DNA from 4 places in the Blautia sp. LMAG:36 genome. Region 4 is predicted to be linked to each of the others. Evidence: riboswitches for the same ligand, from Rfam matches in the RefSeq annotation. Region 4 holds a riboswitch; each other region holds the start of a gene.

Region 1 (6,037 bases), 140 kb from region 4:
TTTTCGTGGAGCAAATATCGGGAACATCTTAGGCTTTGAGAAGGTTTTTCCTGAGGCTAAGGTGGTGCGCCTGGAACAGAATTACCGTTCTACCCAGAACATCCTCAATGCAGCCAATGAGGTGATCGTCAACAACACAGAGCGTAAGGAAAAACGCCTCTGGACAGAGAACGAAGAGGGCGATAAAGTACATTTCCGTCAGTTCAACAACGGATTTGAGGAAGCGGAGTATGTTGCAGGAGAGATCATCCAGGGGCGCCGCAACGGGAAATTCCAGTACAAGGACTGTGCAGTACTTTATCGGACCAATGCCCAGTCTCGTCTCTTTGAGGAGAAATTTCTCCTAGCAAATGTTCCTTATAAGATTGTCGGCGGCGTGAACTTTTATGCCCGCAAAGAGATCAAGGATCTGTTAAGCTATCTGAAGACCATTGACAATGCCAGTGATGATCTGGCTGTGCGCAGGATCTTAAATGTGCCAAAAAGAGGAATCGGACTCACCAGCATCGGCCGTGTCCAGGACTATGCGGATATGATGAACCTGAGCTTTTACGATGCGCTCCGCGTGGTGGAGGAAGTACCGTCCATTGGCAGGGCAGCAGGAAAGATCAATGATTTTGTATCCTTTATCCAGGGACTGAAAAGTAAGGCAGAGGCCTATACAGTCCGTGAAACCCTGGAAGAGGTCATTGAACTTACCGGTTATGTGAAGGAACTGGAGGCAGAGAAAACGGAGGAGGCTCAGGCGAGGATCGAAAATATCGATGAGCTGATCTCCAAGACAGAATCCTTCCAGGAAGCCATGGAGGAGGCCGGACAGCCGGCAACACTTTCTGCATTTCTGGAGGAGATCGCACTGGTGGCAGATATCGATTCTGTTGATCCGGATCAGGATTATGTGCTGCTGATGACTCTTCACAGTGCCAAGGGACTGGAGTTCCCAAATGTATTTATCGTGGGAATGGAGGACGGTGTTTTTCCGGGATATGCTTCCATCTGGTCCGGTGATCCGTCGGATATCGAGGAGGAGCGAAGGCTCTGTTATGTGGGGATCACCCGTGCCATGAAGGAACTGACTTTAACCTGTGCAAAACAGCGGATGATCCGTGGGGAGACTCAGTATAACCGTGTGTCACGTTTTGTAAGGGAGGTTCCACGGGAGCTGGTAGATCTTGGACATACCATTCAGGAGAAAAAGCCCAGAGTAGATGATATCGTATCTCCGAAAAGCGCCTATGCCCAGATGAAAATGAATTTCCAGGCAAAGAGCACCCTGCAGAAAAAAGATTTCACAGTGAAGAAGGCGGACAGCCTGGACTATGGTGAGGGAGACACGGTCCGTCATGTGAAATTCGGAGTCGGTATCGTAAAAAATATCGCAGACGGCGGCAGAGACTACGAAGTGACGGTAGACTTTGACAAAGTCGGCGTGAAAAAAATGTTCGCCGGTTTTGCCAAGCTGAAAAAGATCTGAGAGGGATCTCTCCGGGCAGACTATTTCTGCAAAAAACTGTAAAAATCCGGCCTCAAGGTTGTAATTGGAAAACCGGTATGTTAGAATCAGTATCAGCGTAATTGAATTGCTGTGAAGTGGACAGTATCACCGGCACATATGCTGCCGGATACTGTGAGAGGGAATCGGGTAAAAAGCCTGAGCGGTTGCGGCCACTGTATACAGAAGAAGGGATTTCACATGCCATTGCAGAAACTCATGTGAGAAGGCGAAATCCCGATGTCAGAGAGATTCTGGAGAAAATTCTGATATATCATTCATGATCGGCTAAAAGATGAATGGTGTATCAGTTTTTATTTTGCGGAGTTTTTTCTGAGTCTGTAAGTCAGGAAACCTGCTTGACAGTATGTAAGTGGGAGCTTCCGTACAAAGTGTTCCGTGCAGATTTTATGAAGCCCCATCTTTTCGGTTACCCATAGGCAACAGGAGATAAAACAGGCGAAAAGAGAGGAAATGAAATGAAAAACAAGTATGTATCCACAAGAATCATGGCAATGGTAATGGCAGCGGCAATGACCGTATCAGCAGCTCCGGCTGTTTATGCCGCAGAGAGAGCAGACTCCGAGACCATCAAGGAAGACAACCAGCCGGCAGCAGAAGACAGTACAGAGTCTGCAGACACCGAAGATTCTTCCGCAGAGGCAACCAAGACAGAATATCATCTGACCATCACAACCTATGATTACGATGGAAACGAAATCGAAACCACTTATGAAAAAGCACCGGAAAAAGTCCTTGCTGTATATCAGGGAAGCATTGAGACTATGCTCGCACTTGGTCTGGAAGACCACCTGGTAGCTACCGCAGGTCTTGATAATGAAGTTCCGGAAGATCTCAAAGAAGCATTCTCAAAAACAAATTATCTTGACGAATTTACCCCATCCCTTGAAACTGTAACAATGCTGGAGCCGGACATGATCTTATCCTGGAGCTCTCTTTTCTCTGATAAGAATCTGGGAAATGTAACAGACTGGATCGACAAAGGCTGCAACACCTACTACAACACCAATACTCGTCCGGACGGCGACAGAACACTGGAAAATGAATTCACAGATATCTTAAATATCGGAAAGATCTTCGATGTACAGGACAAAGCACAGGCTATCGTTGATGATGCAAAAGCAGTGATCGACAAAACTCTTACTGCAACTGCAGATGTAAAAGACAAACCAAGCGTAATGGTATTGGAGCCTCTTGGAGATGACATCACAAACTATGGCGTAAAGAGCCTTGGCGGAGATATGGTAACACAGTTAGGCGCAACTCTTGCAAACCCGGATGCTTCCACCGTTGGAAAAGAGGATATCATCGCAGCCAACCCTGACGTGATCTTTGTGGTTTACATGCCATATGCAGGAGATGATCCGGAAACTGTTAAGAACAGCCAGCTTGCAGTGATCCAGGATGATGAGTCCCTGAAGAGCCTTGACGCAGTAAAGAACGGACGTGTTTACCCGATCATGCTCAGTGAGATGTATGCAAGTGCAACACGTACCCAGGACGGAATCGAAACTTTTGCAAAGGGATTATATCCGGACGTAAATCTTGACTGATCGGAGAAAATGCAGTGAAAGAAACAGCTTCACAGAGAAAAAAAGATAAGGTGCTCAGAACATCCATGTATGTGGCAGTTCTCATCGGACTTGCAGGATTCCTTATTTTTTCCATACTTGCAGCCATCACTTTTGGAAATGCGGATCTGTCACTGAAGGATGTATACAGCGTTATCGCTTATAAATTGTTTCATATAAAAAGTCTGTCCGCCTATGCGGAAGGCGCAGTTCATGATGTTGTGTGGCTGATCCGGCTGCCTAGAGTCCTTCTGGCTCTGGCAGTTGGAATGGCTCTTTCCGTGTGCGGCGTGGTGATGCAGGCTATCGTGCAGAACCCGCTGGCAGACCCGTATGTGCTGGGTATCTCATCTGGTGCATCTCTGGGTGCCACACTGGCCATCATGCTTGGAATCGGAAGCTTTCTTGGTGGAAACTCTGTGGGAATCACAGCTTTCATTGGCGCGATGATCACTTCTTTTGCGGTGATCGCCATTGCAAACATGGGTGGAAAGGCAACTTCCGCAAAACTGATCCTTGCGGGAATGGCGGTCAGCGCAGTCTGTTCTGCTTTTTCCAATTTTGTCATTTATATTACCAATGACAAAAATGCGGCAACAGAAGTTATGAAGTGGAGCATGGGAAGTCTTGCCGGAGCAAGCTGGACCAGAGTGGGTGTAATGCTTCCGGTCACGCTGGTGTGCGTGGCTGTTTTCTGGACGCAGTACCGGAACCTGAATCTGATGCTTCTGGGAGATGACGTATCCATTACCCTTGGAACAGATCTGCACAGACTGCGGACTTTTTATCTGATCGTTGCTTCTGTTATGATCGGATTTGCCGTGTACTGTGCCGGTGTGATCGGATTTGTGGGACTGGTGATCCCTCATGTGGTCCGGATCCTTTTTGGAACAGATCACAGAAAACTGCTCCCCTTAAGTGCGCTTCTTGGTGCATCGTTTCTGATCTGGTGCGATGTGGCATGTCGTGTGATCCTTAAAAATTCCGAGATGCCCATCGGTGTGCTGGTATCCATTATCGGTGCTCCCTGCTTTATTTATCTGCTTGTGCGGAAATCCTATGGATTCGGAGGTGCCCGGTAATGAAGATCACCACAGAAAATATTCAGGTTGGCTTTCACGCCAGACAGATCCTGAAGGGAATCTCCATGGAATCCCAGGATAAGGAACTGGTAGGAATCATCGGACCAAACGGAAGCGGAAAATCCACTTTGCTGAAATGCATTTACCGTATTCTGAAACCAGACGCAGGAGCCGTGTATCTGGACGGCGAGGAGCTTCATTCCATGAGTGTTCGAAGTTCTGCGAAAAAAATGGCCGTGGTGGCACAGCACAATTATTATAATTTTGATTTTACGGTCCGCGAGGTGGTTCTTATGGGGCGTGCGCCTCATAAAAAGACTCTGGAACGGGACAATGCAAAAGATTACCAGATCGTGGATGAAGCGCTGAAAACCGTACAGATGGAGGCGTTTGCAGACCGTACCTTTTCCACTCTTTCCGGAGGAGAGCAGCAGAGGGTGATCCTGGCAAGAGCACTTGCCCAGCAGACCTCTGCACTGATTCTGGATGAGCCTACCAATCATCTGGACATTACCCACCAGATCATGCTGATGGAGCTGGTGAAAAAACTTAATGTAACCGTGATCTCCGCTATTCACGATCTGAATATTGCAGCAGCATACTGTGATAAGATCTATGTACTGAAGGACGGAGTTCTGGAAGGTTACGGAACGCCGGAAGAAGTCCTGACCCCGGAGCTGATCCGCAGGATCTATAAAGTAGAAGCGGAGATCGTTTACGACAGCCGCGGAAAGATGCATATTTTGTTTTTATGATTCTGGCTGTGAGGCGGGATGCATAGAGGGAAAAAGATGAAAAAGATCGGGATTTTGACATGCCTTAATTCCAATGATGTGTGTACCAGGGCAGGATGTCTGTCTGCATTTCGGGAAAGAAGAGATTTTTTTTCCGGCTATCCGGAAGATACGATTCTGGCAGCTGTGATGACATGCAACGGATGCAAAGAAACCAATGCAAAAGAACCTGCTGAAGATGAGGGGATTTTGGAAAAGGCAGATCGGCTGGTCAGTGAAAAGATCAGCGTCATCCATGTCGGGGTATGCCGTCTGAATGAGGAAAAAAAGGAATGTCCGCGGATAACACAGATCTGCGGTCTGATAGAAGAACGCGGGATCAAAGTGATCCGAGGAACCCATAAAGAATAAGAGAAAACCGCCGTATCTTTCCGGAAATGCCGGAAATACGGCGATTTTTTTATAGAATGTTTCTGCGAAAATTTGTGTAAGTTCTGGTAAAACCAGACATATGGTGGTATAATAAGAACATTAAAAAAGGCTCGGGTGCAGCGACCTCAAAAAACGCTGCGCCGCAGATTTACTGACAGAAAGTACAGCCGAACAGAAAGAAAGGATGGTGCAGTGTTATGAATTTAAATACAACAAAACTTGAAGAACTGCTCGCAACACTGAAGAAAAAAGAAGAAGAGAAAGATAAGAACACAGTCCTTTGGGTATTGGCGATCATCGGCGCAGTTGCAGCTGTTGCAGGAATCGCATTTGCAGTATATCGTTTCTTCGCTCCGGATTACCTGGAAGATTTTGAAGAAGATTTTGATGATGACTTCGATGATTATTTCGAGGATGAGGAAGAGTAAGAACTTTCACTGCAGAGGCTGTTTTGAACAGATCAGAATGGCTGTCTGTTATGTATGATATGAGAAGCGGATAATTGAAGCCCCGGCGCGATACCGGGGCTTGATTTTTGAAGACGGACCGTGAAACGCTGGCGTTCATGAGCAGACAGTAAAGAGGATCCTGAATGTTCGAACTATTGTCTGCTGGTTATAAAACAGAAAGAGGATTTATGAAAAAAGGTGAAATTTACGAAGGTATTATAGAAAAAGTGGAATTTCCAAACAAAGGTTTTGTTTG
Region 2 (6,037 bases), on a different contig from region 4:
TTTAAATTAAACAGTGACGGAATGGTTCCGGTTATTGTCCAGGATTACCGGACGGATGAAGTACTGATGCTGGCCTATATGAATGAGCTTGCTTTTAACACAACATTGAAGCTTGGAAAAATGACATACTGGAGTCGCAGCCGGAATGAGCTCTGGACCAAAGGTCTGACATCCGGCCACGTACAGTATGTAAAGTCTCTTACCATTGACTGTGATAATGATACGATCCTTGCCAAAGTGGAGCAGGTGGGCGCAGCCTGCCATACAGGAAACCGTACTTGTTTCTTCAAACCGCTGATGAAAAAGGAGTACGATGATACCAATCCTCTTCACGTGTTCCAGAATGTGTATGATGTGATCACTGACCGAAAAGAACATCCAAAGGAAGGTTCCTATACCAATTATCTTTTTGATAAAGGAATCGACAAGATTTTGAAAAAAGTCGGTGAAGAATGCACAGAGATCGTCATTGCAGCCAAAAATCCGGATAAAGAAGAGATTAAATACGAAATTTCAGATTTTCTTTATCATATGATGGTACTCATGGTGGAAAAAGGAGTCAGCTGGGAAGAAATCACCAAAGAATTGGTAAAAAGATAAATTATATATCATTCAGGAAAAAAGCTTTTGTACGTCGGATCAGAATGAACGGTTACGAAAGCTTTTTTCTGTTTTCCCGGAATCTTAAAAGAATATGTACAATTTCGGTTAGGCATGATATACTTATCGTCAAAAGTGCGGAAATATAAAAAAGGAAAAGGGAAACAACCAATGATCAAAATTGATGACTGGGTGATTGAAAAAGGAGAGAAGGCACAGGGGAAAATTAAGATCACAGGATACGGCATAGCAATGCCGGCAACTGTGATATGCGGAGTGAAAGACGGACCGACGATACTGATCACAGCAGGAATACACAGTGCGGAGTATGTGGGGATCCAGGCGGCAATGGAACTTGCAAAAGAATTTCAACCGGAAGAACTGAAGGGAAATGTGATCATCGTTCCACTGGTCAATGTCAGCGGCTTTGAGCATCGCACCATGAGTCTGGTCTATGAGGATGGCAAGAACCTGAACCGCGTTTTCCCCGGAGATCCTGAGGGAACAGCTGCAGATCGTATTGCCTATGCTATAGTGACAAAGCTTTTTTCCATAGCAGATTATTATATCGACCTGCATAGTGGAGATGGGTTCGAACAGCTTCATCCCTATGTTTATTATGTAGGGGTTGTAGATGAAAAAACAGCAGAGAAGTCATTACATATGGCACGGCATATCGGCGTAAAATATGTGGTCCGTTCCACAACTGCCACAGGTGGCGCCTACAATTATGCTTCTTCTCTTGGAATTCCAAGTATTCTTATCGAAAGAGGCGGACACAGCTACTGGACCTGGGAGGAAGTAGAACAGGATAAAAGAGACGTCCGTCACCTTGTTTTTCATCTCCAGGGAAAGGCGTGTCATGGTCTGAAGCATTACCGTCAGATGCTTCTTGAAAATGTAGTCTATGAATATGCGCCGTATACCGGATGCTGGTATCCGTCCAAGAAGCCTGGAGAATACTTTTTTAAGGGGGAAGAACTGGGTGAACTGAGAGATTACTATGGGAATTTACTTTACACATCTATTGCAACTGAAAACGGAGTCGTACTTTATCAAACAGCCAGTCTGAACATTATTGAAGACGGACCAATGATCGCATATGCAGCGATCACGGAGACTCTGACCTGATAGTAAACAACCTTTTCAGAACGCTTCTGTCTGAAATCATATTGAAACAGTAAGAAAACCGGGTTTTACCATTTGCTATTCTATTTGTAAAAATAGCGAGGTAAAATCCGTGTTTTTTTAGCAGATCAGATAAATCCAATTGTCATATCCCCCATGGGGGATATATACAATTCAAGCATCTTTAACAAAATTTATGAGTTTTCTAAAAATATAACATTTTTCCATAGACATAAACTATAGTTTTATCATATAATGTTGCAGTAATTTAACAGCATTTGCTGATTTTCACATCAGCCGTTGTAAGTTCTGAGAGGATTAATAGGGAAACCGGTGTAAATCCGGTACGATCCCGTCACTGTAAGGGGGAATCCTCAGACAAAGTACCACTGGTCGAGTGCGTGAGAAATAGACCGGGAAGGTGTCTGAGGGTAAGGATCCTAAGTCAGGAGACCTGCTTGCAATTGTTTTAAAATGATTCTTACGGAAGATAGGAAGCATATTTATTTTGTATGCCCGTATTTCGTCACGGGCTTTTTTCGTGCAAATTTTCTAAAATTCCATGCATATTCTGCATATTAAGAATCCAATAGTTTCTTTTATCTAACTCAATTAAAACGGCAATGTTAAAATCGCATCAAATGAGGAAAGGAGTAAAACGTGACAAAGAAACAAGTAGGAAAAAGATTTCTCCAGATCATCATTGTATTATTTGGAATCAGCTTTTTCACATTTGGACTGACCTACCTGTCACCTGGTGATCCTGCGGAGATCATGCTGACAGAGTGTGGTAATCTTCCTACACCAGAGCTTCTGGAACAGACAAGACATGAGCTTGGCCTTGATCAGCCCTTTCTCGTGCAGTATGGTTCCTGGCTGAAGGGTGTTGTTACAGGAGATATGGGACAGTCCTATTCTTTCAAAATGCCGGTAACAGATAAACTGGTATCCTGTTTCTGGCCGACGCTGAGGATGTCGTTGCTGGCACTTCTGATGATGGTCATTATTTCCATACCGCTTGGAATCCTGGCCGCTGTATATCAGAACAAATTCCCGGATTATTTTGTGAGAGGAATTACCTTTGTGGGAGTATCTGTTCCAAGCTTCTGGCTGGGCCTGATCCTTCTCAGCATCTTTGGTGTTCAGCTTCGCTGGATCAATGTTGCAGGAGGCAGTACGGATTTTAAATCCATGATCCTCCCGGCGCTGACTCTTGCACTTGCTATGTCTGCAAAATATACCAGACAGGTAAGAAGTGCAGTACTGGAGGAACTTCACCAGGATTATGTCACAGGTGCAAGAATGCGTGGAATCAAGGAAAGCGTCATTCTCTGGAAACACGTTCTTCCTAATGTTATGCTTCCGCTGGTAACGCTGCTGGGACTTTCCCTTGGAAGTCTTCTGGGAGGTACTGCAGTTGTAGAGATCATTTACAACTGGCCTGGAATGGGAAATATGGCAGTAAAGGCGATTTCCTGTCGTGACTATCCTCTTGTACAGGGCTATGTACTCTGGATCGCGATCCTGTACATGTGCATCAACCTGCTTGTGGATCTGTCCTATACTTATCTCGATCCAAGACTTAAGGAGGATAGATAATTGAAAAAGGTATTACGAACATTCAAAGAAAATAAACAGTTCACTCTTTTCTTCATTCTGGGTCTCGTGGTGATCGGAATTGCGATCTTTGCGCCGCAGCTCTCACCATATGATCCACTGGATGCAGTTATGACCGAATCTCTGCAGGAGCCAAGCTCCGCTCATCCGTTCGGAACGGATAAGCTTGGACGAGATCTTCTTTCCCGTGTTATCTTCGGAACAAGAACCTCTCTGATCATGACCTTATGTCTGGTTGCGGTGATCTTTGTCATCGGTACATTTTTAGGAGTTATTGCCGGATATTTCGGCGGCGTTGTGGATGCAGTGATCATGCGTATCGCAGATATGATGATTTCCTTCCCTGGGCTTGTACTGGCCATTGCCATTGCCGGTATGCTTGGACCAAACCTGGTCAATGCCGTTATCTCCATTGCGGCTGTAAGCTGGACAAAATATGCCCGTCTTGCACGAAGTATGGTCTTGAAAGTCAAGAAGAGTCTTTACATAGAGGCAGCTATAGTAAACGGAACAAAGACCTGGAAAATTCTTCTTGTACACATTCTTCCCAACATGGTAACCCAGATGGTGGTAACTGCGGCAGCAGATATCGGAACTATGATGCTGGAGCTGGCTTCCCTTTCATTCCTGGGATTTGGTGCAACTGCGCCGACACCGGAGTGGGGACTGATGCTGAATGAAGGAAGAACCTACATGGCAAAGGCGCCATGGCTTATGATCTACCCTGGTATCGCTATCGTGATCTGTGTTGTTGTTTTCAACATGCTTGGAGACAGCATCCGTGATGTACTGGATCCGCGCCAGGATCAATAAAACAACTCTGTAACAAACCAACACCATATGATCAGTATATTATCTTTAGGAGGATGAAATGAGAAATAATGTAATTAAAAAAGTGCTGGCTGCTACACTTGCATGTATGATGACTTTTTCCATGACAACAGTGGCTCAGGCAAAAGGTGACAAAAAAAGTGATAAGGAGATCACCATCGGAGTAACAAGCTTTGCAGATACACTGGAGCCGACAGAGCAGTATTTCAGCTGGGTTGTATCCCGTTATGCGATCGGTGAGTGCCTTACAAAATTCGATGAGAACGGTGAGATCGTTCCATGCCTTGCAGAAGAGTGGGAGAACAGCGAAGACGGAAAGACATGGACCTTCAAGATCCGTGAGGGCGTAAAATTCTCCAACGGTGACGATATGACACCGGATATGGTAAAAGCTTCCATCGAGCGTACCGCTGAAAAAAGTGACCGTGTTCCGGAATTCTTTGATCTTGACAGCATCGAGGTTGACGGACAGAACCTGATCTTCCACCTGAACAGAGCAAATGCAAACATGGCCGGATGCCTTGCAGACCCGCTGTTTCTGATCGTAGATACAAATGTAGATGATTCTACATTTGCCATGGAAGGACCGATCTGTACAGGACCTTACGCAGTAGAGTCTTTCAGCCCGACGGATTCCTGTATCGTAGTAAAAAATGAGAACTACTGGGATGGAGAAGTTCCCCTTGATAAAGTTACACTGAAATGTGTGGATGACCAGACAACACGTTCCATGGCTCTTCAGACAGGTGAGATCGATATCGCTTACAACCTGAAAACAGAGAACCTGGTTGAGTTTGAGGGAAATGACAATTACGACATCCAGGAGCTTCAGTCTCTTCGTTCCACCTATGCATTCATGAACCAGAATGAGGATCATGCACTCAGCGATAAGGCTCTTCGCCAGGCACTTCTTCGTGGCCTTGACAAGGAAACATACTGCAACACTCTTCTTGAGGGGGGTGCAACAGCTGGTAAAGCACCGGTTCCTCCAACACTTGACTTTGGATTCGATGATCTGAAGGATGAGAATTCCTATGATCCGGACAGCGCAAAGAAGATCCTTGATGAGGCCGGATACAAAGATGTTGACGGTGACGGATTTGTAGAAACTCCTGACGGAGATCCTCTTGTTCTTGATTTTGTTATCTACACAAGCCGTGCCGAGCTTGGTGTATACGCACAGGCAGCACAGGCCAGTCTGAAGGAGATCGGTATCAACGTAAACCTGAATACAGTAAGTTATGAGACACTTCTTGACATGAGAGATTCCGGTCAGTATGACCTTCTGATCTGGAACGTGCTGGTAGCAAACACTGGAGACCCTGAGAACTACTTAAGAGAGAACTGGTACAGCTCCTCTGCAAACAATACTGCAGGATACAATAACCCGGAGGTTGACAAGCTTCTTGACGAGCTTGCGCAGACATTTGATGAGGACAAGAGAAAAGATCTCATCATCGATATTCAGCAGGATATCATGGATGATGCTGCAACTGTATTCTTTGGTTATGAGACAACCTACCTCTTCTCCAACAAAAAGGTAACAGGTGTTAAAATGTATCCGATGGATTACTACTGGCTGACAAAGGATATCACTCTTGCCGAGTAAAGGAGCGTTTATTTATGCTTGAGATCAAGGATCTTTCCGTTCAGTACGGAAAACAGGCACCTACCATTGAACATTTCAACCTTTCCATGAAGAAGGGTGAGATCATCAGTGTGGTAGGCGAGAGTGGAAGTGGAAAAACAACCGTGATCCGTGCTGTCCTCGGCGCACTTGCCGGAGGTGGCCGGGTCAGCACCGGAGATATTCAGTTTCACGGACATTCTCTGCTTTCCAATACAAAGGATGAATGGAGAA
Region 3 (6,037 bases), on a different contig from region 4:
GAGGCATCCAGGAGTCTTCATAGCTGCGGTAAATGCACAGATCGTAGTCTCTGGTGTTCCAGATCTCATCAAAGTAAGCTGCAGATTCTTTTTCTACCAGTTCAACACCCACACCAACCTTCTCATATTCAGATTTCAGGTATTCACACAGTGACTTCCAGGAAGCATATTCTTCAGTCTGGAATACCAGTCTGAGGCTCAGTGGTTCTCCGTCTTTTTCTACAATACCATCTCCGTCTGTATCCTCATATCCTGCTTCCTTTAACAGTTCCTTTGCTTTATCCGGATCATATGGATAACCCTTGCTGTTTTCTTCTGTTACATAAGGAACTGTCGGAGACATAAGTCCGGTTGCCGGATTGCCGTAACCATCCAGCAGATCATTTACAATGCTTTCTTTATTTGTTGCATAATTCAGTGCCTGACGTACGTTTATATCCTGAAGCGCCGGTGTATCATAATTTTCGATCAGATAGTAAGAAAGTGTGGAAACCTGCTGTTCTGTCGATAAATTTTTATCTGCCTGGATAATACTGAAGCTTTCGGATGGAATATCCTGAAGATTCAGATCTGCCTCTCCACTCTGAAGTGCCATCACTCTGGCATCACCGTCTGCCACCTGTTTCAGAACTACTTTATCAATATTTGGTTTCTCACCGTAATAATTAGGATTTGGTACCAGGACAACCTCCTGACCGCTTTCATAACTGTCGATCATCCACATTCCGGTACCCACTTCCTGACAAAATTCTCCGTCTTCATCCAGTGCACTTTCACAGGTGAAACGGAATGGTCTTGGATAGCTGAATTCGATCAGCAGTGTATAGCATGGTTCTGCGAACTTAAATTCTACAGTATAATCATCTACCTTTGTAACATTTTCCAGTTTGGCTGAAAAGTTACCGATCACATCCTGTTCCACCCATCTGTTATAATTCCACATCACATTGTCTGCATTAAACACTGTACCGTCTGAGAATTTCACATCTTTTCTTAAATGGAACGTATAGGTTGTGCCATCTTCGCTGATATCCCAGGATTCTGCCAATGCCGGTTTGATTTCTCCATTTTCTCCGTAACGTACCAGAGGATCATAGATCATTTCATAAAGACGAAAATCCGGACCACTTTTTACCGGGTCACAAAGTTCAGGAGTCAGATCAATGGATGTCATTGCCGTAACTACTTTTTCCTCTTTTGCCTGTACATTGACACCTGTCAGTAAAGTTGCCGCCACCATGCTCAATGCTATCAATTTTGCTACACGTCTTTTCTTCATTTCTTCCTCTCCTTTGTTTGTTTTATATTTTACAGCATATGACATGCCGCAAAATGTCCTGTTTCAATTTCTGTCAATTCCGGTATATGCTCTCTGCATATATTTGTACATCTTCTGCACCGGTTCTGATATGGGCAGCCCTGTTCCGGAATGGTATCTGAAAATATTTTCTTTTCCTGCAATCCGATTCTTCGCATTTTCGGTTCTTTTACCGGAATAGAATCAAACAGATCTTTTGTATAAGGATGTACGGCAGTCTCCTTTAAGCTGTCCGTATGATCGATAAACTCGACCACGCGTCCCTGATACATAATAGCCACCTCTTTGCAGAGATATGGAACGTTGGACAGATCGTGAGTGATCAGTAAATAGGTCATCTCATATTTTTCCTGCAGCTCATTTAACAGATGCAGGATCTGCTTTCGTATGGAATAATCCAGACTGGATACCGGTTCATCACAGATCACAAGCTCCGGTCTTAATACCAATGCTCTCGCAATATTAGCTCTCTGACACTGACCTCCTGAAATCTGTCCAACATAACGGTTGCGGATATCCGGATCAAGCCCCGTCTGGATCAAAGCCTCCTTTACTCGCTCTTCATACTCACCCTCTTGCAGTTTTTCATGTAATTTCAAAATTTCCAAAATATTTTCTCCAATGGTATAACCGGGATCAAATACCCCGCTACTGCTTTGAAAGACCATCTGAAGATTCTTGCGATATGGACGAAACTGCTTTTCAGACAAATCCTGCATTTCCTGTCCCTGAAACCAGAATTTTCCATCTGTAGGTTTCTCCAGGCCGGCGATCAGCTTTCCGAATGTAGTTTTACCACTTCCACTTTCACCGATCAGAGCCATGGATGATCCTGCATGGATTTCCAGACTTACATCATCCACTGCCTTCACAATTTTTTTCTTGCCATAATATTTTTTTAAATGTTCTGTCTTTAGTAACGTACTCATACTTTTCCCCTATAAAACTGCATCCAACAGTTTTTTTGTATATGAATGCTGCGGATGATAAAAGATGTCTTCAACTGTTCCGTTTTCCACTATTTCGCCGTCTTTCATGATCGAAACATCATCTGCGATCTCTGCCACCACACCCAGATCATGCGTAATAAATAACACGCCCAGGTTTTCTTTCCTGGATAGCTGATAGATTTCTTCCAGAATCTGCTTCTGTACGGTTACATCCAATGCTGTGGTCGGCTCATCTGCAATCAGATAATCCGGTTTCATGGACATGGCAATGGCGATCATAACACGTTGGCACATACCACCAGACAATTCGTAAGGTTTTTTCTTCATCAGTTCTTCCGGATCACGCAGATTCATCATCCGCAGACTTTCCAACGCAGCTTCCCTTGCCTGTTTTTTGCTCATTCTGCGATGTTTCCTCAGTCCTTCCAGAAGCAGTTGTTCAACTGTAAAAAGCGGGTCAAGAGCAGCGGTCGGATCCTGAAAGATCATTCCGATCCTGTCTCCGTATAACTGTCGTTTTTCTTTTCCTGATAACTTCAGAAGACTCTTTTCGTTCAGTGTCACATCTCCGGATATCACCTTTCCATTTCCTGCAAGCAGATTCATGATCGTCAGAGAGGTAACTGACTTGCCGCTTCCGCTTTCTCCCACCAGGGCATGGATCCTTCCGCGCTTTACTTCCAGGCTGACATCTTTTACTGCATGAACCATTCCGTGAGAGGTCTGAAACTCCACATGTAATCTTTTTACCTTTAGAACATCATTTTTTGTCTGTTCCATTTTGTATTCCCTCCCCCAGATAATTAAATGCCAGAACAATGATCATGATCAGTATACCCGGATAAAACATCAGTCTTGGATAAGTCTGGATATAACTTTTACTGTCACTAAGCATGATCCCCCATTCCGGTGTCGGTGCCTGCACACCAAGGCCGATAAAGGAAAAACCGGCAATTGACAGAATGATCGAACCGATTTCCATTGTTGCCAGTGCGATCACAGATGGCAGGATATTTCTCAATACATGCCTGAATATGATCCTTGCGTGGCCGCAGCCTCCGGCTTTTAGTGCGGTCATATAATTTTTATTTTTTTCCTGAAGTGTCAATGCACGGGCAAGCCTTGCATATTCTGCCCAGGATACGACCGATAAGGACAGGATCAAATGAGCGCCGCTGGCTCCTACGGTTCCTGCAATGGCAAGTGCCACAATAAAGACCGGCATAGCCATAAATACATCAATGATCCTCATAATTATCGAATCGATTTTTCCACCTACATATCCGGCAAACAGTCCGATCGGCACCCCGACACATACGGTGATCAGAAGCACCGTAAAGCTATAGCTCAGTGAATACCGGCTGCCCCAGAGAAGTCTTGATAAAATACATCGTCCCAGCTGATCAGTACCTAAAGGATATGCCGCCGACGGATTCTTTAATTTTATCGAAACATCCACAAGCAGTGGATCATGTGGCGCCAGTACAGGTGCAAAAATGGCTGCCAATACAAAAACTATGACCACCATCAATCCTATTTTTGTTTTTGGTGACCGGAATACCTGTTTCCAGTACAGATTCTGGATCATGCTTTTTTCTGTTTTCTGCTTTCTTCTGCTTCCCATTCTATGATCTCTCCTTTACTTTAACTGGATTCGCCGGTCAATCGCAGAATAGGCGATATCCACAAGAAAATTTAATACTACAATGCCAACAGCCAGAATAAAGATAAAACATTGCAGCACCGGAGTGTCTTTTGAGATCACGGATTTCAATGCCAGATTTCCGATTCCCTGAATTGAAAAAATACTTTCTATCACAGCTGAGCCACAGAAAAAACCGATCACAATTGATACCAGACGTGTCAGCACAGGAATCAGAATATTTTTCAGACCATGACGCAAAATTACATTTACAGATGACAATCCCTTGGCTCTGCTGGCACGTATGTAATCCTGCTTCAGCACCTGTATCATATTGGTACGGATCAATCTCGTCATAATTCCAAAGAAACTGATATCCATGGCAAATGCCGCGAGAATCGGGATACCTCCGGCATCTCCTCCGATCACGGAAATCACTTTTAGCTTTACTCCAAATATATATAGCAGCATCAGACCGATCCAGAAAGACGGCATAGATACACTGAGGGACGACAAAATGCGAATGACTTTATCCAGAACTCTGTTTTCGTAAATTGCCGACAAAATTCCAAGAGGGACTGATACGATCATCAACAATAAAAACGAAGTAACTGCCAGTTTAAATGTCTGTGGAAAATATCTTTTTAATTCCTCAAAAGCCGGTTTTCTGGTAGAATATGATTTTCCAAAATCGCCATGAAGTGCCTGATCCAGCCATTTCCCGTATTGTACCAGCACTGGCTGATCCAGTCCTTCCTCATGCCGTACTTCTTCTATCTGCTCCGGTGACGGATGCTCGTATTTTTTCTCCGCCAGAACTCTGGCCGCATCACCTGCCGATATAAAACTCAGCATAAAAATAATAAATGTAACCGCCAGAACTACCGGAATCATAAATATAAAACGCTTTGCAATTACTTTTCCCATTTTCATTTCTCCTCATTTTTCATCTGTTTATTCGGTTAAAATAAAAAAAGCTGATATGATCCAGCATCATATCAGCACAAAAAACAAACCTCTACCTCAGGCAGAGCTTATTCCTTCTGTATCCCATCCGAATCAGAATTCTTCTGTCAAAAAGGCAAGTCTCCTGACTCCAGTTCTTCCTACTTACCATCTTCCCGGATCTCTCCAGTGATATTTTGGTTTTCGTCCCTGTCTGATATGCCCCTTGTCAAGTAGACAGGTGAGATATCTAAAGGTAAGCGACAAAAATACCTACATTTCATTTTGGAGTGTAGGTATTTTTATGCACACCATTTCTCTTTATATTTTTTAATTCGTTTGTTTTCTGGAATAGGATATTCTACTGGTATGTCAGATTTCAGTGCTTCTTGAACGTACTTCTAGGGGTGTTTTGCAGCAATACCTATCCTGTGGACGTTCTTTCACTATAAAATCTTATATAATCCTTTATTGCAAATCTTAATGAGGATTCATCAGTTATTTCGTACATCTGATACATTTCTGCTTTGATAATTCCCCAGAAACCTTCTGTTGGTCCATTATCAATACAATGTCCAACCCGAGACATGGATTGTCTCATTTCTTGTTTTACAAGTTTCTTTTTAAACATTTTGCTGGTATACTGGAATCCCCGATCTGAATGAAAAATCGGCTTTGCACAGGGGTTCAACGCAATTGCCTTATCAAAAGTTTTAAATACTAATTTATTATCATTTCTGGCACTAACAGCATATGACACAGGATATCTATCATACAGATCTATAATGGCACTTAAATACAACTTCTTTTTTTTACCTGGCACTTTAAATTCAGTCACATCAGTAGCCCATTTTTGATTGGGTGCAGTTGCGTAAAAATCTCTTTGTAATATATTTTGTGTTGTTTCATCTGCATTGGCATTCCTATATTTTTTCTTCTTTTTTCGTATAACGGAATGGATTCCCAGTTTTTTCATAATTCTGTGAACTCTATTTTTGCTGTACTTTGTTTGATTAAAATGATTGATCCAAGAAGTCATTCTCCGATACCCTAAGATATGACTAAAGCGTTCATCATACTCCTTAATGAGCTCTGCAAGTTTGATGTTTTCCATTTCATCCTCAGGTGTTTCACGGTGTAGCCATTTATAATAAGCAGCTCTTGCGACCTCCAAATGTTTAC
Region 4 (6,037 bases):
ACGCATCGAGGAAGAGATCAAGACCATGCCGAACTACTTTGACGAGTATGATACAACGGTACATTTCATTTCCCAGGAAGAGCTGGACCGTGACCACAGCGGTATCCCGCACGGCGGTTTTGTGATCCGCAGCGGAAAAACAGGCTGGAACAATGAGAACAGCCATGTGATCGAGTACAGCCTGAAGTTGGATTCCAATCCTGAGTTTACATCTTCTGTGATCGTTGCCTATGCAAGAGCTGCATACCGCATGAACCAGGAAGGACAGAAGGGCTGCAAGACTGTATTTGATGTTGCACCTGCATATTTAAGTGCCCTTGACGGAGCAGAGCTTCGCAAAAAATTCCTGTAAGGATCTGTAACAGATCTGTAACAGACAGGAGCAAAACTGCATAAAAGATCATATCCCCGGAGCATCAGTGAATATTTCTGATGTTTCGGGGCTTTTTTCTGCATAAAATCAACATTGGTAATACCTGGATGATGATTTTTCTGAAAGAAAAGGAAAGAGTTGACGGACCGTAAAGAATGTTATATAATATGGACGTAAAATTGTAACAAAATCGTAATGTTTACGATCAGCCGGACTTAAGAAATAGTAAATATCAATGATCTATCTATCAAAGGAAGGTATGTATGCGAAAATTAAGCAGAAAATGGAAACTCTGGGGACTTTTTTTTGTTCTGATGTTCTTTGCAGCCGGAGCAACTGTACATACAACGGCAACCGATGTACAAGCTGCGGCCAAGAACGGCTTTAAGACCGAAAAAGGAAAATCCTATTATTATCAGAATGGCCAGAAGGTAAAAGGCTGGCTTACACTGAACGGGAAGAAATATTTTTTTAATAAATCCACAGGCGTGCAGATGAAGCGCTGGGCTAAGGATTCCAAGGGCAAACGATATTTTTATAATGTTAACGGTGTCAAGGGCTATATGGCAACAGGCTGGCTTACAGACAGAGAGAACAATACCCGCTATTTTAATCCCACCAGCGGATATATGACAACGAGATGGGCCACGATCAGTAATAAGAAATATTATTTCTACAGCGGCAGTGGTGTTGCTGCAAGAAGCGTATTCCTTACAGACAAGAAGAATGTGACCAGATATTTTACCAGCAAATGCTTTATGGCAAAGGGCTGGGCAACGAATAAGAAAAAGCAGAAGCGTTATTTTGATCCAAACACGGGAGCTATGTATAAGGGCTTTAAGAAGATCGGCAGCAATACCTATTATTTTTACAGCAAGAGCGGCGTGATGGCTACCGGATGGGTCACAAATTCCAAAAAAGGATATAAATATTATTTCGATCCGTCAACCGGTGTCATGGCTACGGGAACGAAGACGATCGATGGCAAGAAGTATACATTTGGCAGCAATGGTGTCCTGGATACCAACCCAAGCACTACTACAGCTACAAGCTCCAGGACCATCAAGAATTTCCTTGCTAATGCACTGCTTCCGGTAGGAAAGACTCTTTACGTATGGGGCGGCGGTCACAACTGGTCGGATGCGACCAGAAAGGGCGTCAGTCCAAAATGGAAACAGTGGTATGACAGCAATTCCAGCTCCTATAATTACAGATATTATATGGATCTCAGTGAAGCTACAGAACAGAAGGGCCTTGACTGCTCCGGCTTTGTAGGATGGTCTGTATATCAGATCATGCAGAGCAGATCCGGTGGACCTATGTACACGGATGTTTCCGGAAATCTTGGATCTTTGTATTCCGGCAAGGGAATGGGTACCGTTGTTTCCCAGTCTCAGCTGGCAAGCTCAAACTGGAAGCTTTATCCGGGAGATATCGGATACAACAGCGGACATACTTGGATCGTTCTCGGACAGTGTTCCGATAAGAGTGTTGTGATCCTCCACTGTACACCGAATGCCGGCGTACAGATTTCCGGAACACCGACACCAAGCGGAACTTACGGAAGCCAGGCAATCAAGCTGGCAGAAACTTATATGTCTAGGTATCCTGGAGCCAGCAAATATGACTATCATGAATCCAGTGGTAACTATATCCGAAACGGTGCATACTTCAGATGGAACAGAAGCACTCTTTCCGATCCCAACGGATATCTGAACAAGACAGCCAATCAGATCCTTGCAGATCTGTTCTGATTAGGATGTGCTGAAAGAAATTTGTATGTAACAAATAGCAATAAGAAACGTGAGAGGAGAACCTGAGATAACCCGGGTTCTCCTTTTTTAATGTCAAAATCATTAATAAATGTTACAAAGTTTTAAACTAATTAATAGAAAATCCTTGCAATCCAAATAACACTGTGTTAATATATAAAAAGATTGAAACAAGATATTGCAAAAGTATTACAAAGAAAACCAACGAAGCGGATGGTCAGATCCGCTGTATTAAATTAGAATCAGATTGCGAGGGTGAACAGTCATGAAGAAAAGGATATTATGTCTGACACTGGCGCTCATCATCAGCGGAGCACAGGTAGTCAGCGTAAGCGCAACAAGAGAAGATGAGGCAGCACTTCAGCAGGAGATGGATGCGACCAACGAACAGCTGAATGCGACTTATTCCAGATTGGATGAGCTTTCCTCACAGAAGTCACAGATTGAAGGCGAGATTTCGACTCTTGATGCCAATCTTGTAAACGTGATGGTTTCGATCCAGACACTGGAGGGAGATATCTCCAATAAGGAAGCCGACATTGCATCTACACAGACCAACCTTGAGAAGGCTAAAAATGCCAAGCAGAAACAGTATGAGGCAATGAAGAAACGTATCCAGTATCTCTATGAGAAGGGTGGAGACGATGCATGGTTCCAGATGATGCTGAATGCAGAGAACCTGTCTGACCTTCTTACAAGAGCAGAGTACACACAGAAGACTTATGAGCAGGACCGTAAGAGTCTTGAAAAATATTCCAATACGATCCAGCAGGTGGCAAACCTGGAGGCACAGTACACACAGGAGAAGGCAGAGCTGGAGGGAATGAAGCAGGAATATGAGGCAGAGTCCCAGAACCTGCAGGCACAGCTGGATGAGAAGCGTGCCACATCCGCAGATTATGATAATGAGATCGCCTACGCACAGCAGCAGGCTACAGATTATGCTAACCTTCTTGCAGAGCAGACTGCAGAGCTTCAGAGATTAGAGGCTGAGCGTATTGCAGCAGAGGAAGAGGCAAGACGTCAGGCCGAGGCTGAAGCAGCAGCGAGAGCACAGGCTGAGGCAGAAGAGGAAGCAAGACGTCAGGCAGAGCAGGAAGCACAGCAGGATGAGGCGGACGAGAGCGAAGACGTACAGCACGATGAGGACGGCGACGTGATCGAGAATGCAGATGAGGATACTGCAGAAGATGACACCGAGGCTGTGGATGAAGATGCAGACAATGGTGAGAATGATGATGCGTCCGAGGATACTGAGAATACAGAGGATAATGCAGACGCAGATTACGATAACAGCACAGACGCATCTGAAGAAAGTGCAGAGGACACATCTAATGCAGAGGATACATCTTCAGACAGTGACAGTTCTTCTTACAGCAGTGGTTCCGGATCTTCTGTTGTGAATTATGCTACACAGTTTGTGGGGAATCCTTACGTATGGGGCGGAACAAGCCTTACCAATGGTGCAGACTGCTCCGGATTTGTACAGAGTGTCTATGCGAACTTCGGAGTCAGCCTTCCGAGAACCTCCTATGAGCAGCAGAATGCAGGTACAGAAGTATCCTACGCAGATGCACAGCCGGGAGATCTGATCTGCTATGGCGGACACGTGGCTATTTACATGGGTAATGGCCAGATCGTTCATGCATCGAACTCTCAGGACGGGATCAAGATCAGCAATGATGCTACATACAGAACAATTGTATCTGTAAGACGTCTTGTATAATAAGAACGTACAACAGAAAATAAAAATACAGCAGCCCGACAGCAGTTTGTCGGGCTGTTTTTGACGTCGGAAAAAATATTGAAAACCCATGGAACGGAGTGAACAGCAACAAAATATGCTCAAAAATGTATAAATATTGAAAACAGTATTGACATATAATTAACAGGATGTTATTATAATGTCAGTATAATTCCATATTGAACATAGCAAGTGCTGAGGATAGCTGACAGTTATATATTGATTATCAGAAGTCCACAGAAAAGGGAATCAGGTGTGAAACCTGAGCGATCCGGTCACTGTAACGGAGGAGCGAATCTCATAGTCCATTGTACGTATGTATGAGAAGGAGAGAGGAGTCATGATCCCGGAGCCAGGAAACCTGCTTGTTATGGCGAGGTTAAACTTCCGTGTAAAGTGTAACAACCATTTCAGGGACTCCGCACCCCTGGGACGTTGTCTACTTTTTTACGAGAGTAGGCATTTTTTTATGGAATGCGCCTGTTCATATGAATTATACATGATTAAATGGCAGGCGATACTACTCCGGATACATTCGTTCCCTCCGCGCACTCATGAACGGATTATATTTCTACCCCGGGGTGGCATCGCTACCTCTTTTTTTATAGGAAAAAATTATGTGTGGTTATGTCAGGAGAGGAGAAAAGAGCCATGGAGAAACCATACTGGGAAGGCAAAGAATACTCTTACTTCAGCCACAAAAACTGTGAATATTTTCCGTGCCATAAAGGAGCAGATCCGGAGAACTTCAATTGTCTGTTCTGCTATTGTCCTTTATATGCACTGGGAGATAAATGTGGTGGTAATTTCCGCTTTACGGAAAGCGGGATCAAAGACTGCACCGAATGCAAGCTTCCTCACAGAAAAGAAAATTTTGGATATGTTACAGGTAAATATAGCGAGCTTGCGGAAATTGTACGAAAGCAGCGGGAAAAATAAAAAACAGGCCAGTTCAGATACAGGAAAATGTATATTCCTGTGTTTGAACTGGCCTGTTTTGTTTTAGGGGACAATATCTGTTATCTGTCGGAAAAGATACAGAAGATCATTCTCTGGTTTGGAGAAAAACCTTGAGTCTGGGAATCTGGTTGTTGAGGATCAGCTGTTCCGGAAACATGGCCTGATGAACAAACTCAGCAGCACAGGTAAAATCTCCGATATGCTCCGGGCCATGGCTGTCACTGGAAAGAAGCAGCGGCAGATCATATTTGCGGCAGCATCGAAGGATCTCGAAACAGTTTTCTCTTGTGTCGCCACGATAGCCATAAGGTGCAAGAGAAGCTTCGTTGATCTCAAAGATCGTGCCGGTTTCCCTGGCAGCCCTTGCAAGCGCATCATAATTAACCGGGTAATGAGTGTTATCACTATGTCCGAGGATCTTTACACAGGGGTTTTTCATTACATTGATAAAAGCTTCTGTGTTTTCGGCTCTGGTACCGCAACGGTAATTCCAGGCATGCATGCTGGCAATGGCGTAATCAAGTTTACATAATAATTCCTGATCTAAATCTACCGTTCCGCTGCGATCAAGGATATTCAGTTCAATTCCGTAGAGTAATTCTACACCGAAATGTTTTTTGGGAGAATAGGTAAGGCTGCGGAAATAGGAGGAAGTTCCGGCTGCCAGAGTGCCGGGACCGTGATCAGTGATCCCGAGAAGCCGGAGACCTTTCTCGGCAGCTGCGCGTGCCATGTTTGTGATGGTACATTCCGTGCCGTGACCACTGGCGATGGAGTGGGTATGCATATCAGAAAGATACATAAAAATACACCTCTTTTACTGTTTGAGAACATGTGACAGAGCGGAATACGAATGTCCGCTTTGCATAAATTTTTTCTGAAAAACAAAGGAATTCCTATATAAATCCAAGTATGGCAGAGCAGAAAAACAAAGTCAATAGAGAAAAACATAAAAATACAAAAAACAAATAAAATCAACAGGGCGCAACCGATAAAAACCACAAAAACAGCTAGAAACACATGTTGGATTTCGTTGACATCGAAGTAGGGGTAAGGTATAATAAAACTACATGAGCACATAGCCGGACAGGAGCGGTTCTGGAAGCGTAGAGGCAGACAGATCACCAGAAACAACCGGTTATGAGAAAGGAGAATCATGGAGAAATTTCATATAGCAGATGTTCCGAA

Evidence for each region. Region 4 has a riboswitch for cobalamin ahead of CCC17_RS01450 (cysteine-rich small domain-containing protein). Riboswitches for the same ligand answer to the same signal wherever they lie in the genome.
Region 1: it holds a riboswitch for cobalamin, as region 4 does, so the genes downstream of both, CCC17_RS00820 (ABC transporter substrate-binding protein) here and CCC17_RS01450 (cysteine-rich small domain-containing protein) in region 4, are expected to answer to the same signal.
Region 2: it holds a riboswitch for cobalamin, as region 4 does, so the genes downstream of both, nikB (nickel ABC transporter permease) here and CCC17_RS01450 (cysteine-rich small domain-containing protein) in region 4, are expected to answer to the same signal.
Region 3: it holds a riboswitch for cobalamin, as region 4 does, so the genes downstream of both, CCC17_RS12385 (ABC transporter permease) here and CCC17_RS01450 (cysteine-rich small domain-containing protein) in region 4, are expected to answer to the same signal.

The regions. Positions count from the first base shown of each region.
Region 1 covers NZ_NALB01000003.1:127,883-133,919, forward strand. Annotated here, with positions in the region: gene pcrA (DNA helicase PcrA) at 1-1,474, shown strand, start outside; cobalamin riboswitch at 1,573-1,868, shown strand; gene CCC17_RS00820 (ABC transporter substrate-binding protein) at 1,972-3,066, shown strand; gene CCC17_RS00825 (FecCD family ABC transporter permease) at 3,081-4,166, shown strand; gene CCC17_RS00830 (ABC transporter ATP-binding protein) at 4,166-4,921, shown strand; gene CCC17_RS00835 (CGGC domain-containing protein) at 4,958-5,311, shown strand; gene CCC17_RS00840 (hypothetical protein) at 5,530-5,760, shown strand; gene rlmD (23S rRNA (uracil(1939)-C(5))-methyltransferase RlmD) at 5,970-6,037, shown strand, end outside.
Region 2 covers NZ_NALB01000010.1:286,333-292,369, forward strand. Annotated here, with positions in the region: gene hisIE (bifunctional phosphoribosyl-AMP cyclohydrolase/phosphoribosyl-ATP diphosphatase HisIE) at 1-600, shown strand, start outside; gene CCC17_RS13815 (M14 family metallopeptidase) at 772-1,731, shown strand; cobalamin riboswitch at 2,016-2,204, shown strand; gene nikB (nickel ABC transporter permease) at 2,389-3,327, shown strand; gene nikC (nickel transporter permease) at 3,328-4,158, shown strand; gene CCC17_RS13830 (ABC transporter substrate-binding protein) at 4,217-5,785, shown strand; gene CCC17_RS13835 (ABC transporter ATP-binding protein) at 5,800-6,037, shown strand, end outside.
Region 3 covers NZ_NALB01000009.1:394-6,430, reverse strand. Annotated here, with positions in the region: gene CCC17_RS12405 (nickel ABC transporter substrate-binding protein) at 1-1,279, opposite strand, end outside; gene CCC17_RS12400 (oligopeptide/dipeptide ABC transporter ATP-binding protein) at 1,309-2,247, opposite strand; gene CCC17_RS12395 (ABC transporter ATP-binding protein) at 2,257-3,048, opposite strand; gene nikC (nickel transporter permease) at 3,029-3,892, opposite strand; gene CCC17_RS12385 (ABC transporter permease) at 3,908-4,837, opposite strand; cobalamin riboswitch at 4,974-5,186, opposite strand; gene CCC17_RS12380 (IS3 family transposase) at 5,280-6,037, opposite strand, start outside.
Region 4 covers NZ_NALB01000003.1:267,121-273,157, forward strand. Annotated here, with positions in the region: gene CCC17_RS01435 (diaminopimelate dehydrogenase) at 1-352, shown strand, start outside; gene CCC17_RS01440 (N-acetylmuramoyl-L-alanine amidase family protein) at 637-2,127, shown strand; gene CCC17_RS01445 (C40 family peptidase) at 2,411-3,871, shown strand; cobalamin riboswitch at 4,103-4,272, shown strand; gene CCC17_RS01450 (cysteine-rich small domain-containing protein) at 4,541-4,828, shown strand; gene CCC17_RS01455 (phosphatase) at 4,935-5,651, opposite strand; gene CCC17_RS01460 (glycyl radical protein) at 6,006-6,037, shown strand, end outside.